4 regions of the Bacillus sp. GW823-FHT06A10 genome follow, and region 1 is predicted to be linked to each of the others. Evidence: predicted binding sites of a transcription regulator. Region 1 holds the regulator's gene; each other region holds the start of a gene.
The links. Region 1 encodes Rex, which represses fermentation and respiration genes when NADH is low (regulators of the CRP and FNR family bind a similar motif). Its sites were predicted from a motif close to TTGTGAAATATTTCACAA; they were not measured.
Positions count from the first base shown of each region.

Region 2: AC1Q8M_RS02870 (formate/nitrite transporter family protein) is a predicted target of Rex. The motif match lies at 2,076-2,093, and genes of this name have one in related genera.
Region 3: pflB (formate C-acetyltransferase) is a predicted target of Rex. The motif match lies at 1,491-1,508, and genes of this name have one in related genera.
Region 4: arcA (arginine deiminase) is a predicted target of Rex. The motif match lies at 1,583-1,600, and genes of this name have one in related genera.

Region 1 is NZ_JBXAHT010000010.1:8,072-11,289, reverse strand. Features, by position in the region: gene AC1Q8M_RS27560 (ABC-F family ATP-binding cassette domain-containing protein) at 1-904, opposite strand, end outside; gene AC1Q8M_RS27555 (redox-sensing transcriptional repressor Rex) at 1,091-1,720, shown strand; gene AC1Q8M_RS27550 (YdiK family protein) at 1,750-1,941, opposite strand; gene AC1Q8M_RS27545 (CPBP family intramembrane glutamic endopeptidase) at 1,938-2,687, opposite strand; gene groES (co-chaperone GroES) at 3,079-3,218, shown strand, end outside.
Region 2 is NZ_JBXAHT010000001.1:553,577-556,794, forward strand. Features, by position in the region: gene AC1Q8M_RS02860 (prepilin peptidase) at 64-786, shown strand; gene AC1Q8M_RS02865 (cyclic-phosphate processing receiver domain-containing protein) at 801-1,112, shown strand; gene AC1Q8M_RS02870 (formate/nitrite transporter family protein) at 1,140-1,991, opposite strand; gene AC1Q8M_RS02875 (TerC family protein) at 2,194-2,988, opposite strand; yybP-ykoY riboswitch at 3,079-3,218, opposite strand, start outside.
Region 3 is NZ_JBXAHT010000004.1:219,476-222,693, forward strand. Features, by position in the region: gene AC1Q8M_RS24810 (glycosyltransferase family 2 protein) at 1-1,276, shown strand, start outside; gene AC1Q8M_RS24815 (hypothetical protein) at 1,245-1,466, shown strand; gene pflB (formate C-acetyltransferase) at 1,619-3,218, shown strand, end outside.
Region 4 is NZ_JBXAHT010000004.1:95,193-98,410, reverse strand. Features, by position in the region: gene argF (ornithine carbamoyltransferase) at 1-227, opposite strand, end outside; gene arcA (arginine deiminase) at 258-1,490, opposite strand; gene argR (arginine repressor) at 1,759-2,208, opposite strand; gene AC1Q8M_RS24255 (methyl-accepting chemotaxis protein) at 2,355-3,218, opposite strand, start outside.

The DNA.
Region 1 (3,218 bases):
TGTCTAGTTGTTTACGGCGACTTTGAGCACGTTTCGTTGTAGAGGCGCGAGCTATATTCTTTTGAACGAAGTCCTCAAGTTTTGCGATTTCATCTTGTTGTTTTTCGTAACGTTTCATTTCTTGCTCATATAATGCTGATTTTAAGTCTAAATATTTACTGTAGTTACCAACAAATCGTCTGCTTTCTTTATTCGAAATTTCATATACTTGTGTAACAAGTTTGTCTAAGAAATAACGGTCATGTGAAACGATTAATATTGCGCCAGGATAACCTTGTAAATATTGCTCAAGCCATGTTAATGTTTCGATGTCTAAATGGTTTGTAGGCTCGTCCAAAATAAGTAAGTCTGGTTTTGTTAATAATAATTTTCCGAGAGCTAATCTTGTTTTTTGCCCACCGCTTAAAGTAGAAATCGTCGTCTGGTGCGTTTCAACTGGGAAGCCAAGGCCGCTTAAAATGGAGCGAATATCCGCTTCATATTGATATCCACCTTGATCTTTATAATTGAGTTGCAATTGGTCATAATCAGCTAACAATCTTTCGTATGTAGCTTCGTTTGAAAAGTTTTCTTCTTTGCCCATTTCTTGCTCAAGCCTTCGAAGTTTTGTCTCCATTTGCTGTAAGTGGGTAAAGACGGTTAGCATTTCATCCCAAATTGTTAAAGACGTTTCTAGGCCGGTATTTTGAGCTAAATACCCGATTGAGACATCTTTCGGTTTTATAATTTCGCCACCATCATGTGATAACTCACCAGCGATAATTTTTAATAATGTAGATTTTCCAGCTCCATTCCTTCCAACTAATGCGATACGATCTTTTGTTTGTACTTCCAATTTTATGTTTGCAAGAATTGTTTCTGCACCGTATAATTTCGAAAGTCCATTTACTTGTAATAAAATCAATGTTTTCACCTCAAATAATTTCTTAACTTTGCCATGTTTATATTTCTCAATCATACTAAAAATAGTGTATAGTTTAAAATAAGAGAGAATACTTCTTCTCTTTATTATACAAGGAATTTAATGAGTGCTAAACTTCTGTATTTGATTAAAGTATATGAATAAAGATAGGAAGAGAGGAGAGGTCATATGGATCAGCAAAAGATTCCACAAGCCACTGCTAAAAGATTGCCTCTATACTATCGATTTATCCAAAACTTATCTCTTTCTGGTAAGCAGCGTGTTTCATCGGCCGAATTGAGTGAAGCGGTAAAAGTAGATTCCGCAACAATACGAAGAGATTTTTCGTATTTTGGAGCGTTAGGGAAAAAGGGATATGGATATAACGTAAATTATTTATTATCATTTTTCCGCGAAACACTTGATCAAGATGATATAACGCGTGTAGCACTTATTGGAGTAGGTAATTTAGGGACCGCTTTCTTACATTATAATTTCACGAAAAACAATAATACAAAAATTGAAATGGCATTTGATGTTAGTGAAGAGAAAGTTGGAACAGAAATCGGGGGCATTCCTGTATACCATTTAGATGAATTAGAAGAGAGATTATCAAATGATATACAAGTGGCAATATTAACAGTACCGGCTACAGTAGCACAAGCTGTAGCAGATAGATTAGCTGAAACGAGCGTGCATGGTATTTTGAATTTCACACCAGCACGATTAAACGTATCAGAGAATATTAGAATTCATCATATTGATTTAGCTGTAGAGTTACAAACATTAGTTTACTTTTTGAAAAACTATCCACAATAAAACGCAGAGGAAGCGACCTCTGCGTTTTATTATTGTTTCTTCTTTGTGAATTTAACTAATATAAGGCGAAGTGCCAAATTAAAATCAATTGTTGCCATAACTGCAAATAGTATTGTCCACACATTCCAGATTGTATCTGTCACGTTCGTAATGGCGAAGCGTGTAAAGATACATCCAAGAAGGAAGTATAGTGCAGCCATGAACAATGGTGAGTTTCTCATACAAAAAATCCTCCGATAAAGCCTTGCATTTTTTCAGCTTCTTTAATCATTTCTTGAATTTGCTCATTGCTCATAAAAATTTGCCCAATAGCGACTAATGTATTCATCGCAACATGAGCTGCAATCGGAACGATAATACGCTTCGTCTTCACATATAAGAAGGCGAATACGAGCCCCATAGCAGTGTATACCAATAAATGAGTAAAATCAAAATGAATTGCTGCGAATACAAGCGAACTAATGATAGCTGCGATAAAGAAGTTAAACTTCTTATAAAGTGCACCAAATAAAATTTTTCTAAATACGATTTCTTCTAAGATAGGTCCAATTATAGATACAACAATAAGGAACCAAGGTGTGGTTCTTGCAATCTCCATCAGTTTCATTGTATTTTCTGAACCTTGTTTAATTCCTAGCAGCTGCATCTCGATCATACCAGCAACTATTTGTGAAAAGAAAGCCAAGAAGAACCCGATGAAAATCCATCCAATAGTAGCTGGAGCAGAAGAGCGCTTTGGATCTAAATGCCTGTCACGAATATCCGTTCTAAGTAACCAAAGTACGATACATAATGCAACAAAGAAGCTAATAATTGCCCAGTGTCCCGTTATGATTTGTCCTTTTTCCTCAATGGTAAATCCTCTATTATCATAGAGTCCTGTTTTTAGGAGAAGTGGCAATCCAACAACGCCAGATAACTGCATTAAAATGTATGTAACGATAATCCACCAGTATTGTTTCTTCAAATGGTTTAACCATCCTTTCTAACTATAGTGTATGAGATAAGTTAGGATAACATGTAAATATGCTACCTACGATATAAACCTCACTTGAATTATGTTTTTTTCGTAAATCCTTATTTGAAATTATAATAGAAGACAGGAGAAAGTTGTGTGTGTAGCGAAAACAACTTAGGGTGTCCTTTCATATTGTAACATACGAGCAGTGGAAACAACGATTCATATAGTAAAGGCAGTATTCTATATAGAAAGTTTATATAGTGATTTGCGAAAAAATTATGATTTTTTTACTTGCAAAAGAAATTGAGATTATTTATTATTATAAGTGTGTTAGCACTCGGATGACTTGAGTGCTAATAAAAGAAATTTACATAACAAAATGAGGAGGTTATTGTTCATGCTAAAGCCATTAGGTGATCGCGTTGTAATTGAGCTTGTTCAAGCAGAAGAAAAAACAGCAAGTGGTATCGTATTACCAGATACTGCAAAAGAAAAACCACAAGAGGGTAAAGTTGTTGCAGTAGGTACTGGTCGAGT
Region 2 (3,218 bases), on a different contig from region 1:
GATAATATGAAGTAGAAGTTCTCTCCTTTTTTTGCTATGTTTTTTGGGAAAGGAGAGGAAGGGATGTTCACTTATTTATATGCACTGTTAGCAGGGATGGTGTTTGGTTCTTTTTTTATGCTAGTTGCGATGAGGGTTCCATTAGGTGCGTCTATTATTACCCCGCGTTCACATTGTTATTATTGCAAATATGTGCTAAGGCCAAAAGAACTAATCCCCATCATTTCATTTTATATACAAAGAGGCTGTTGTACGAATTGTAAGAGGAAAATTCCAATTATGTATGTAGCATTTGAATGTATAACAGGAAGTATATTTCTTCTTACCGTGTATATGATTGGAATAGAACGAGAGCTTATTATCATTTTATCCCTTTTTTCGCTACTTCTTATTATTTCAGTTACAGATTACTTATATATGTTAATTCCTGATTGTATTTTAATTTCGTTTGCCGTTTTACTCATTCTTGAAAGTGTTTTTGTACAATTAGTTACTTGGACAGATAGTATAGTTGGTAGTGGTGTTATATTCATTTTGTTATATTGCATGCAAAAGATATATCCAGAAGGGCTTGGCGGAGGTGATATAAAACTACTTTCGTTACTTGGGTTTATAGTAGGAGTGAAAGGCGTTTTTATCATTTTATTTTTAGCATCTTGTTTCAGTCTTTGTTTCTTTGGGGTGGGTATCGTATTAAAACGTATAGAAGTACGAAAACCAATTCCATTTGGTCCTTTTATTAGTCTTGGGGCAATATGTTATGTATTGGCCGCATATTCAAATTAGAGAGGGAATAGAAAATGAACGTATATATGGATGATCAAAGAAGTTGCCCGTTCGGGTATGTGCCCGCAACTACAGTAGAATGTGCTTTGCAAATGGTTCGGGATTATGATGTGAATATTCTTTCCCTTGATTTTAATATGGGGTGGGGAGCAAAAAATGGACTGGATTTTGTAGAAGCTTTTTGTACAGAGGGGTTATATGTAAATGAAATTCACCTTCATACGAATGATGTCATCGGTATGCACAAGATGAAACAGAGAATGGATAAGGGAAAGGAAGAAGGAGAAATTAATCCTCACCTTGTTGTTAAATACGTGGGAAGCTAAAAACTCCAAAGTAAAACTTTGGAGTTTTTAATGTTTCATATGTGCTTGTAAAGGAATAATCTCTTCTTGTTGAGCTGCTGCGATTTCAGTTTCTTCCTGTTGAACTTCAGGTGTTTTTTTTGTTAAGTAGTGGTATACCATACCGACAAATACTGATCCGCCAATAATGTTACCGATTGTAACAGGAATTAAGTTATGAATAGCACCTGAAAAAGAAATTGTCTCAGGATGTGGTGAAACTAAAGATAAAGCAAAGAGTGACAAGTTTGCAATACTATGTTCGTAACCAGATAAGAAGAATGTGAAAACAAGTAGCATCATGACCATTATTTTTGCCGTGTCGCCTTTAACCTGAGATGGTAAGAAGCAAGCAAGACATACGAGCCAGTTACATAAAATGGCTTTAAAGAATAACTGCATTGTAGGTGTGTTCATCTTTCCTTCAACGACTTTATTCATTAGGTGACCGTGATCAATTGCTTCAAAAATTCCAGTTGCGTAAAATAGTAAGGCAAAGAATAACGCGCCGGCTAAGTTACCTGCATAACAAGCAACCCAGTTACGAAGTGTATCAGAAATCGTTGTTTCTTTTCTTAAAGTTGCTACAGTAAAGTACATTGTGTTTCCAGTAAACAATTCAGCACCGCCATATATAATAAGTACGAGAGCAATCCCGAAAAACATAGAAGCAGCTAAATAAGTTGCTGGTGAATCTGCAATGTGAAAAAAGTTACCTAATTTAAAACATAGTACAATAATAAAACCGATATAAATACCCGCAAGTGCAGCACGAATGAAATATTGCATTGGGTTTGTATCTAGCATTTTCTTTTTGCTTTTAGCCAGTTTGACAACATAATCTAGTCCTTGTTCTAGCATGAGTAATACGCTCCTTTAGTAAATCTTCTATAAATACTCCTTATATGAATAAAGTACATGGAATTGTTCTCACTTTCAATAAGTTTGTGCAATGTTTCACAAAAAGGACATACATACGTTAAGAAAACGTTTACAAAGGGTAGTATAATGGAATTTTTTCTGGACATTGAGAGGAAGAAAGGAAAAAGAAAAAGCGCTGTAATTACAGCGCTTTTTCGTCTAAATTCTTTTCTACTTTTACTTCTACTTCTTTTGAGAAGAACCAACCACCAACTGCGATTCCGACTAATACAATCCAGAATGTAAGCTTCCACGGAGTGGATTCTGGGAATGAATGTGGAATTACATTTAATGCAGGGTGTGCTAATGTATAAACTGCTAGCTTCACACCAACCCAACCTACAATTAAGAATGCTGCAGTTTCAAGTCCTGGTTTACGTTTTAAGATTTGTACGAATGCAGTTGCTGCAAATCGCATAATGATTAATCCGATAAGTCCACCTACAAAGATAACAACGAATTGCCCAGTATCTAGACTACCAATTGTACCTAATCCTGTTTTTGGTAAAGTCATTGCTAGTGCAACCGCAGCTAAAATTGAATCAACTGCGAAGGCGATATCAGCAACTTCAACTTTAAATACAGTCCACCAGAAGTTCTCTTGTTTTTTCTTTGCTTCTTTTTCTTCTGTTTCTTCATCTGTATTCTTTTTAACATATGTTTTAAATAAGTGATTACCAGCGATAAACATAAGGTAGATGGCACCGATTGCTTGCACTTGCCATACATCGACTAAGAACGAAATCATAAATAACGATCCAAATCGGAAAACAAATGCCCCCGCTAATCCGTAAAATAGTGCTTTCTTTCGTTTTTCTTCTGGTAAATGTTTTACCATAATTGCAAGAACAAGAGCGTTATCAGCCGCTAAAATCCCTTCAAGTGCAATTAGGATGAGTAATACCCAACCATACTCCAATAATAATGATACATCCATGTACATTCTCCTCTCATCTCTATAAGTTCTAAATAAGTGAAGAATTTCCCCACTATTTAGTTTCCCCATACTCCTGCCTATTAACTTTGGAAGAATTTGGAAATGAATACAAAAAAGACCTCTGCCGTTAATAGGCAAAGGTCTTGCTAGACATATGTAATAAAAATGCCAACAAAGCCGGAAGAACTAAGTTCTACGTAATGACGACTTTGTTTCCAAGAAATATTCTT
Region 3 (3,218 bases), on a different contig from region 1:
AACTTCCAAATTACAATTGTTTCTTAATCCAATTTTACATGATCAGACTGACATCGTTTTAAATAATTTGGACGCATTGTTTTTAAAGAAACAAAAACCCCATTCCGTTACAGTGTGGCGTCAAATATTAAATGCAATGTTAGAGCGTGAAGAATTAAAGATAGATTCTTTATTATCTGTACCTCATGCGTTGACGAAAGAAGTCGTCCAAAGTATTGGATATGAATGTTTAGTTAATCCTATTGTAGCTCATTTACGTATAGCACAAAGTAAATGGAGAATTAACCGTCATTGTGCTATTGATGTTATTACGCCGAATAAATTTCGACCGATTGAACATGCTGCATATGGAACGAACCTTTCTCAATCTGAAAGACGAATGATAGGTGATCATATAGAAGCAGTTGCAGAACGAATAGTAAGCAGTGATATACGCGGGGGATATTATGATGGAAATAGGAAAAGGGATAGCGTCTATCATACTTTAAATTTCGAAGATTTTTATCAAGGATGGGGCGTTACATCCAATTTGTATAGAGAAAAGCAACTATCGGTTGTTATTCCTGTACAAAATGAAGAGAAAACAATTGGAAAGGTTATAGAAGAGCTTCGTAAAATTGAACCTTTTGAAATCATCGTTGTCGTAAATGGTTCGTCAGATAAAACAGCAACGATTGCAAAAGACAAAGGCGCAACAACCATTGTATATAAAGAAGCCCTTGGAAACGATGTAGGGCGTTCACTTGGAACTTATTTTGCAAAAGGAGAAATTGTGTTATTTATAGATGGTGATTTTGTTATTCCAGCTAGTGAACTATATCCTTTTGCAAAAGCTATTGCAGATGGAAAGGACGTCGCATTAAATGATTTAAATCATTATTTAGATTTAAGAGTACCACTTCATCTTGTAACTGCATTTAAGTATGCACTAAATTTAGCTTGTGATAGAAAGGATTTAGGGGTAGGCTCACTTATTGCGGTACCTAATGCATTTAGCCACAAGTGTTTGAAAGCAATTGGATACAAATCTTTATTGTCACCTTGTGTAGCACAGGTGAAGGCTCTTCTTTCTGGATTTGAAATTGCATGTGTATGTCGTGTTGAGGTTGATAAGATGAACCGTATTCGTCCCAGTGAACATTTTGCAAAAATAGGTCATCCTCCAGCTGTACTTCGAATTATAGGTGATCATATAGAAGGACTAGAGCAAATAATTGCATCAACAGACAATCGTGGCGGATTCTATGATGGCAATAGAAAAAGAGATGTTTTATAGAAGTAACAAAAAAAGTGTACAACATGTGTACACTTTTTTGTTCTGTTATAAAAACTATAACAGATTAGGAGATAAGAGTATTACAGCTCTACAATGGGTATTGTTCTTATATTACAAAATAGGACTCGTATATAAGGATACCAAAAAAATACAATTAAGGAAAGGGTTAATTTTAAAGACTTTTAAATGAAGTTAACACTATATATATAGTAGTTTGCTCAACATTTCACAAACATGTCACAACTATTTCGTTCACTTTCGTAAAAAAGTAGTATTCTAAGTGTGTAAGCTGTTATATAAAAAATCTTAGTCCTGTACTAATCAAAAATGGAGGAGATTAGGATGACTCAAGTATTAGAAAATGTTAAAAACGCATGGGAAAACTTTAAAGGTGAAAAATGGAAAGCAGAGATTGATGTTCGCGATTTCATTTTAAATAATGTAAACGTTTTCGAAGGAGACGAATCTTTCTTAGCAGAAGCAACTGAAGCAACGAAACAACTTTGGGATCAAGTAATGGATTTAACAACAAAAGAACGTGAAAACGGTGGCGTTCTTGATATGGATACAAAAATTGTTTCTTCTATTACATCACATGACCCAGGATACTTAAATAAAGATATTGAAAAAGTAGTCGGTTTCCAAACTGATAAACCATTTAAACGTTCTTTACAACCATATGGTGGTATTCGTATGGCAGAACAAGCTTGTGAATCTTATGGATACGAAATGGACAAAGAACTTAGTCGTATTTTTAGAGATTGGAGAAAGACTCATAACCAAGGTGTATTTGATGCTTATACACCAGAAATGAGAAATGCACGTAAATCAGGTGTTATTACTGGTCTTCCAGATGCATACGGTCGTGGACGCATTATCGGTGACTATCGACGCGTAGCATTATATGGTATTGATCATTTAATTGAAGCGAAAAAAGCTGATTTGAATTTAACTGGTGGTGTAATGAGCGAAGATACAATGCGTTTACGCGAAGAGTTATCTGAGCAAATGCGTGCACTTCAAGAACTAAAACAAATGGCTGCTTCTCATGGTTTCGATATTTCTAAACCAGCAACAAATGCACAAGAAGCATTCCAGTGGTTATACTTCGCATATCTTGCAGCGATTAAAGAGCAAAACGGAGCTGCAATGAGTCTTGGACGTACTTCTACATTCTTAGATATTTACATTGAAAGAGATTTAGCAAATGGTACTTTAACAGAAGAAGAAGTACAAGAAATTGTAGATCACTTCATTATGAAATTACGTCTTGTGAAATTCGCAAGAACACCTGATTATAATGAATTATTCTCTGGTGACCCAACTTGGGTAACTGAATCTATCGGTGGTATGGCATTAGATGGTCGTCCATTAGTAACAAAGAACTCATTCCGTTTCTTGCATACATTAGATAATTTAGGACCAGCTCCAGAACCGAATTTAACAGTTCTTTGGTCTAAACAATTACCAGAGAACTTTAAAAACTACTGTGCGAAAATGTCCATCAAAACATCAGCAATTCAATATGAAAATGATGACATTATGCGTGCTGATTACGGCGATGATTACGGAATTGCTTGTTGTGTATCTGCAATGAGAATCGGTAAGCAAATGCAGTTCTTCGGAGCTCGTGCAAACTTAGCGAAAGCATTATTATATGCAATTAACGGTGGTAAAGATGAAAAATCAAAAGCACAAGTTGGTCCTGAGTACGCACCAATTACTTCTGAAGTACTAAATTACGAAGAAGTTATGCATAAGTTTGATATGACAATGGAATGGTTAGCGGGTCTATATTTAAACACATTAAATGTTATCCATTATATGCATGATAAATATAGTTATGAACGTATTGAAATGGCACTTCATGATACAAATGTTCTTCGTACAATGGCAACAGGTATCGCGGGTCTATCTGTAGTAGCAGACTCATTAAGTGCAA
Region 4 (3,218 bases), on a different contig from region 1:
GCCCCTAAATCTGTACATGCTACTGTAAATGCACAGCGCGTACGAGTGGAGGTTTTTTCAAATAAGAGCGCTACATTCTTATCTTCTAAATAATGATGCGGGATACCATTTTTCTTTTTCTCTTTTAATTCTGCTGCCAAATCTAGAAAATATAACAATTCTTCTTGTGTAAAATCTTTTTCTGCTAGAAAGCTTCTTCCTTTTAAATTTGGTCTAGTCATTAACATACTTCATCCCTACTTTCTCCGTTATTTATACTAAATATCTTTACGAACAATTGGCATACTCATGCAACGTGGACCCCCACGACCACGAGATAATTCCGAACTTAGCACTTCAATTACTTCTATACCGTGCTCCCGTAATAACGTATTGGATACATAGTTGCGATCATATGTAACAACTACACCTGGTGCGATTGCTAATGTGTTCGAGCCATCATTCCATTGTTCACGAGCAGAAGCAATTACATCTCCTCCTCCACATGGAATAAGAACTAATTCACTTAAGCCTAATACCTCTTTTAATGCTTCCATTAAAGAAGTACGATGTGTAATTTTAAGAGTTTCCTCATCTGATCCTTTTTCTAAAATATAAATATTCATATTCCCTTTTGGCCCTTGAATGGCTGGATGAATTGTAAACTTGTCATAATCAACCATTGTAAATACTGTATCTAAATGCATAAATGCTCGGCATTTTGGAATTTCTATTGCTAACACTTTCTTAATTTTATTTTGTCGGCTAAAGAGATTTTTAGCTAAACGTTCAATTGCTTTAGCTGAAGTACGAGCAGACACTCCAATCGCAATTGTTTCTTCATTTAAAATTAGCTCGTCGCCACCTTCAATTGGAAATTTATAATCACGATCTAACCAGATTGGTACATTATGTTTTGCAAATCTTGGGTGATATTTAATGATGTACTCCATGAATAATGATTCACGTCTACGCGCTGGTTCTCTCATCTTATTTATCGTTAAGCCATCGCCCACGCTAGCTGCTGGATCACGAGTAAAATATAAATTAGGCATTGGATCTAAGTAAAACGGATAATGATCTTCCATTAATTCATATAAATGTGTCTTCTTACTTGTTTCAATTTCGTTTTTCCGTACACCGCCCATAATTTTTTGAATTAATTCTTCATTTGAAAAGGAAAGTAAATATTCTTTTAAAGTTTGATGTGCAACATTTACGTCAGCCTGTCCTTCTTTTAAAATACGATCAACAAATTCTTCTCGAAGTTTTTTATCTACTAACACCTCAGCGGCTAGTTTTTCTAAATAAAGAACTTCAACACCCCGATTGCGTAACGTTTGTGCAAAATAATCATGCTCTTTTTGAATAATTGGTAAGTATGGAATATCGTCAAATAATAATTGCTGCAAATAATCTGGCGTCAAGTTTTCCACTTCTTTACCCGGTCGTTTTAATAAAACCGTTTGTAATTCCCCAATTTCTGAAGTAACATGTATCGGATGTTTCATTTGTTGTACCTCCTTTTAAATATGTTTGATGTCTTACAAGTACATAATAAATGCTCTGCACTTTTATCTTTGTGAAAGCATCCACATTATCATTGTGAAATATTAAACAAGTTATTTTTTTAAAATCATACGAATTTGTATTTTTATAACAAACTCTCTCGCTTTTTCAATAAAAAACACATATATTACGCATATATGTTGAATATTTAACTTCCGTATTTAAACAAAAATCCTGTTTTTAATTTTATTAAAAACAGGATTTTTGCATCTAAATAATTAAATTTAATCTTTCTTCTATAATCTCCCTATCTGATTTCGACTGTGAAATTATAAGGCATGTATCATTTCCACATATACATCCTATTTTTTCTTTCCAATCTAACTCATCAAATAAAACACCAATAACATGTGCATTACCAGGTAATGTTTTAATAACCATTAATTGATCTACACAATCAATTTTCACAACAACTTCTCGTAATTTTTTCTTTAACTTTATATCAGTTTGTAAATGCTCTTCTGAGAAAACTTTATATATCATTAATCCTTCTTGAGAAGGTACCTTCGTTAAGTTTAACTCACGAATATCGCGAGAAACCGTAGCTTGTGTTACTAATACATCTTTTTTTGCTAACAATTCTACTAATCTTTCTTGCTTATCTATTTCATACTCCTTTACAAATTGTTTAATTAACCGTTGTCTTTTTTCTTTTTTCATAAAAGACACCCCTTTTAATATTATAGCTCGCTATAATTTTCATCCGAAAGGGAGAGAAAAGAATGTTGCGGAAACGTTCATAGTTTAACTGTAAATATTAAATCAAACTAAATAAAAAAGAGAAGAACAGCATTCTGTTCTTCCTTTTACATTGAAAATCGTTCAATTGTTTGTTTCAAATCAGTTGCTTGCTTCTCTAAATCCTTTAATAATTGATCGATTACTATCATATTTTTAGACTGTTGTAGCGTTACACGCGCCACTTCTTGCGAACCAGCTGACGTTTCTTCAGCAATTGCTGCTACAGCTTTTGTTTGTGCTCCTGTTTGATGAATGTGGCTCACTTGTTCATTCATATAACTACTAATTTGCTGAGTTGCATCGGCTACTTCCATAACACTTGATGACATTTCTTTTAAAATTAATTCCGTAGCTTCTCCACGTTTCGCCTCTTCTTTAGCTATTTTCACTTGTTCTGTCATTTTCATTGCAACTTGTTGTACTTCATCTTGCATATTCCGTAATAACTGAGATATGTTTCTTGCAGAATGATCACTTTCATCAGCAAGTTTACGTACTTCTTCCGCAACAACCGCAAAACCTCTTCCATGCTCTTCTGCGCGAGCTGCCTCAATAGAAGCATTTAGTGCTAATAAATTCGTTTGGCTAGCAATCGCACTCACAACAGACACAATATGTTCTACTTGTTTCATTCGTTCTTCTAACTTCTGTACATTTTGCATGGAATCTTCATTTTCTTTTGCCAATGTTTGAATACCTTGAATTAAAGACGTAAAGACACGAGTACTATGCCCTAAAGCTTGAACCATTTCTGAAGACAACGTATCAGACTGCTTCGCTTTTTCTTCTACTTCACTTGCAATAGACGTCGTTGTATCAACAGCAGAAACAATTGCTTGAATTGATGCTGCTGATTGCTCAGCGCCTGAAGAAATCTCTGCAAGAGTCTCAGATACACCTTGCGCTTGTCTCGTTGCTTCTCCTGTTTG